2 regions of the Variovorax sp. 01N429 genome follow, and region 2 is predicted to be linked to the other one. Evidence: predicted binding sites of a transcription regulator. Region 2 holds the regulator's gene; the other holds the start of a gene.

Region 1 (2,392 bases), on a different contig from region 2:
CATCACCACACCGCATGGCGACGATGCCAGCGGTCTAGGCGCCGATGAGTGAAGCCGACACAGCACTTTGGGAATCGGGGTGGTATCGCTTCGCTCGCCGCTTGCCGTCCCCCAATTTCGGGGCGCGACCCAGAGGCGCGAACATCGACCTGATCGTGCTGCATTCAATCAGCCTGCCGCCGGGACATTACGGCGGCGATGAAGTTCAGCAGCTCTTCACGAACAGCCTCGACTGGGATGCGCACCCTTATTTTTCGGGCATCCGCGGCCTCGAAGTCTCTGCGCATTTCTATGTGCGGCGCAATGGCGAACTGTGGCAGTTCGTGAGCTGCGACGATCGCGCATGGCATGCCGGCGCCTCGTGCTGGCGTGGACGCGAGAACTGCAACGACGATTCCATCGGCATCGAACTCGAAGGGCTCGAAGGCGACGCCTTCGAGCAAGCGCAGTACGAAACCCTGGCCAGCCTTTGCCCATCGATCGCGCAGCGCTACGCGATTTCGTACATCGCAGGCCACGAACACATCGCTCCCGGCCGCAAGGAAGATCCGGGGCCGGGCTTCGACTGGCGCTTGCTTCGTGAGCAACTCGGCTGGCAACAGGCGATGTTTCCGCCGGCCGCGCTTGGCTCTTGAAGTTTTTTTCAATGGCAAAGTAACAGCCGATGCGCGGGCCTTGAGGCACGTGCGTCCCTCGGTGGCTCGGCGGCAGCGCAGTATCCATGCGCTTTCCCAGCGTAAATCGGCCTGGAATGCGCATGGGCAGGGGACCTCGCTGCCTTGTCCCAACCGGGATGCGGCTTCGCTGCCGATCAAAAGGCCGGCGAGAATTTTCACATCCGTTGCTAATTGTCGAAAACGCTATATCTAGTGGCTTGTAGCCCTCTTTGCCACTAGATATAGTGTGCCCTGCCCCGGCACTCACTGCCGGAAACAGCGGCCCGACAACGCCGCACCGAACAAGAATCGCCCATACGAGGATCGCATGCAAACTGCACTGAACACCCCTTCCACCTCTCGCGCCGTACCCTCGACGCCGCAAAGCCGGGATGTCGCCGGCTCCCCCGCCGGCAACGCGCTGGCCCACTACCAGATCATCCGCCGCAATGGCGCGGTCGTGCCCTTCGAGCCGAACAAGATCGCCATCGCGATGATGAAAGCGTTCCTGGCCGTGCATGGCACGCAGGGCGCGGCTTCGGCCAGCGTGCGCGAGACCGTCGACACACTGACGCAGGCCGTCGTGCGCGCCATGGTGCGTTCGCGTCCGGGCGGCGGCACGTTCCACATCGAAGACGTGCAGGACCAGGTCGAACTCGGCCTCATGCGCGGCGGCCATCATGAGATCGCCCGCGCCTATGTGCTGTACCGCGAACGCCGCTCGCAGGAGCGCACCAAGCAAGGCGAACAGGACGCGCCCGTGGCCCAGCCCGCGCTGCACGTACTCGACCGCGGCGAAAGAGTCGCGCTCGACCTGAACGAGCTCAAGGCCCTCATCGAATCGGCCTGCACCGGCCTGGGCGACACGATCACGGCCGACCCGATCCTCGCCGAGACGATGCGCAACCTCTACGACGGCGTTCCGCTCGACGAGGTCTACAAGGCGTCGATCCTCGCCGCACGCACGCTGATCGAGAAAGATCCCGACTACACCTTCGCCACCGCGCGCCTGCTGCTGCACACGATCTTCAAGGAAGTGATCGGCCGCGAAGTGCCGCCAGCCGACCGCGCGCAAGCCTACGCCGACTACTTTCCCCAGTTCATCAAGAAGGGGGTCGACAACGAGCTGCTGGACGAGAAGCTGCTGCAGTTCGACTTGGCCCGCCTGGGCGCCGCGCTCAAGCCGGAGCGCGACATGCAGTTCGACTACCTCGGCCTGCAGACGCTCTACGACCGCTATTTCCTGCACGTGCGCAAGACGCGCATCGAGCTGCCGCAAGCCTTCTTCATGCGCGTCTCGATGGGCCTCGCGCTCAACGAGATCGACCGCGAAGCCCGCGCGATCGAGTTCTATGAAGTGCTGTCTTCCTTCGACTTCATGTCGAGCACGCCGACGCTGTTCAACAGCGGCACGCTGCGATCGCAACTGTCGAGTTGCTATCTCACGACTGTGCCCGACGACCTCGACGGCATCTACGAGTCGATCAAGGAAAACGCGCTCCTGTCCAAGTTCGCTGGCGGCCTGGGCAACGACTGGACGCGCGTGCGCGCCCTCGGCAGCCACATCAAGGGCACCAACGGCGAATCGCAAGGCGTCGTGCCCTTCCTCAAGGTGGTGAACGACACCGCCGTCGCGGTGAACCAGGGCGGCAAGCGCAAGGGCGCCGTGTGCACCTACCTGGAAAGCTGGCATCTCGACATCGAGGAATTCCTCGAGCTGCGCAAGAACACCGGCG
Region 2 (2,392 bases):
CGCGGGCGCGTCGGCCTATTCGCTGCGCATCGACTTCGAGCGCTTCGCCAAAGTGGCCAAGGATGTCGGCGCGATCTTCATGGTCGACATCGCCCACTACGCCGGACTGGTCGCCGCGGGCGTGTATCCCAACCCCGTGCCTCACGCGGACGTCGTCACTTCCACTACGCACAAGAGCCTGCGCGGCCCGCGCGGCGGCATCATCCTGATGAAGTCGCAGCACGAAAAGGCCATCAACAGCGCGATCTTCCCGGGACTGCAGGGTGGCCCGCTGATGCATGTGATTGCCGCCAAGGCGGTCGCCTTCAAGGAGGCGCTCTCCCCCGAATTCAAGGCGTACCAGCAGCAGGTGGTCAAGAACGCTCAGATCGTCGCCGAGACGCTCACCGGGCGAGGCCTGCGCATCGTGAGCGGCCGCACCGAAAGCCACGTCATGCTCGTCGACTTGCGCGCCAAGGGCATTACGGGCAAGGAAGCCGAAGCCGTGCTGGGTGCCGCCCATATGACGATCAACAAGAACGCCATCCCGCATGACCCGGAAAAGCCGATGGTCACCAGCGGCGTGCGCATCGGCACGCCGGCGATGACGACCCGCGGCTTCAAGGACGAAGAAGCGCGAATGACCGCCAACCTGATCGCCGACGTGCTCGAAAACCCGCGCGATGCGGCCAACATCGAGGCGGTGCGCGCCAAGGTGAACGCGCTGACCAGCCGCTTCCCGGTCTATCGCTGATCCCATGACTGCCGTGCCCGGCGGAGCCGCCGCATGAAATGCCCTTTCTGCGGCCACCTCGAAACGCAGGTCGTCGAGACGCGCGTTTCGGAGGACGGCGACTTCGTCCGCCGCCGCCGGCAGTGCAGCGCTTGCGACAAGCGCTTCACCACCTACGAGCGGCCGGACGTGAACTTTCCGGTCGTGGTCAAGAAGGACGGCAGCCGCGCCGACTTCGTGGCCGCGAAGGTCCGCGCCTCGATGATGCTGGCGTTGCGCAAGCGCCCGGTCAGCATCGAGCAGATCGACACGGCGTTGCTGCGCATCGAGCAGAAGCTGCTTTCCAGCGGCTTGCGCGAGATCGAATCGACGAAAGTGGGCGAGCTCGTGATGCGCGAGCTCAAGCGACTGGACAAGGTCGCCTACGTCCGTTTTGCTTCGGTCTACCGCAGCTTCGAGGATGTGGACGAGTTCAGGCAGTTGCTGAGAGACATCTAGCGAGAATCAACCTCAACCCTGCAGTCCCAAGGGGGCGCAGGGCCGCGGAGCAGGTTATCCCTTGCCGCAACTGCCCCCGCCGCAGTCACCTTTTTTGTCGGGGTCACAAATCCGTGCCCGGCCCGATACGGACAGAACGACGGCACTGCGTCGTCCCGTCGATGCCCTGAATGTCACGCACCCGGCGCTCGCCCGCGAAAAGCCATTGGCATCGAAGGCAATCGATTTGTCGAAGCCGTTGCCGGTGCTGGTATCGACTTCGATTCCAGTCCTGAGCGCTTCGAATGTGCGCAGCACTGCCGACTCGTCATCCACCGCAGTGGTCACCTCCCATCCATTGTTCCAGTCGCGACTCGTTGCGGTCAGCGTTGTCTTTTGCGAACGCTTCATGGCCTCCGATCGCGCAAGACTCAATGCAGCAATGAAATCGCTCGCGGTCGAGGCGAGACGTTGATTGAGCAGCAGATCCCTGAAGCTGGGAACGGCGACTGCGCTCAGGATTGCGACGAGCGCAACAACGATCATCATCTCTATCAATGTGAACCCGCGGGCACCGCAGCGATATGCAGGGCGAAAGACGCGTGCGTTCATTGCCAGCACCTGCTTTGGTCGTCGCCGTCGCATCCCTTGACTCCGGTGCTTTCGAGCCAGATGTTGCCTACGGCAGGATCGGAGAAGCCGGCCCTCAAAGTGGCAGTCAGCCGGATGCAATGGCCAGGATCATCGCGTCCGTCGCATGCGCCGAGAGCGATCTCGTACTTGCTGTCGCCTTCGCTGTCGCCCGAGCCTGTCTTGTAAAGCGCCTTGTTGTACCTTGCGCGCTGCGTGTAGACGCGCTCCTGCTGCTGCATTTCCTGCATGAGTGCGGTACGAGCTTCAGCGCGCCAACCCTTTCGGACGGAATCCATGTACGACGGATAGGCGATAGCGCCAAGGATGGCAACCAGCGCCACCACGATCAGCATTTCGATCAGCGTAAAGCCGCCAGACAAGCACGGCCGTTCGGTAGCCGAGTGCTTCATTTGCGGATGTCCTTGAAGTTGAGCACTTCGCGCCAGTTGAGACGGCCGGCAATTTGCGAGATCACGCCGCCTGCATCGCCTGCGATAGGGCTGACGATTGCACTCCCCGGACGGGAGCCCTCTCCCGAACCGAGGTTGATGACAGAAACCTTCTTGCGCT

The links. The regulator NrdR, encoded in region 2, represses ribonucleotide reductase genes. The targets are predictions, from matches to a motif close to CACNANATNTNGTG.
Region 1: the regulator NrdR is predicted to act here: its motif matches at 891-904, upstream of AC1DSF_RS21105 (ribonucleoside-diphosphate reductase subunit alpha).

Annotation. Positions count from the first base shown of each region.
Region 1 covers NZ_JBFTRG010000012.1:116,784-119,175, forward strand. The annotation lists gene AC1DSF_RS21095 (sigma-54-dependent transcriptional regulator) at 1-52, shown strand, start outside; gene ampD (1,6-anhydro-N-acetylmuramyl-L-alanine amidase AmpD) at 45-635, shown strand; gene AC1DSF_RS21105 (ribonucleoside-diphosphate reductase subunit alpha) at 985-2,392, shown strand, end outside.
Region 2 covers NZ_JBFTRG010000002.1:134,062-136,453, forward strand. The annotation lists gene glyA (serine hydroxymethyltransferase) at 1-733, shown strand, start outside; gene nrdR (transcriptional regulator NrdR) at 767-1,210, shown strand; gene AC1DSF_RS03845 (GspH/FimT family pseudopilin) at 1,265-1,801, opposite strand; gene AC1DSF_RS03850 (type IV pilin protein) at 1,798-2,232, opposite strand; gene AC1DSF_RS03855 (pilus assembly protein) at 2,229-2,392, opposite strand, start outside.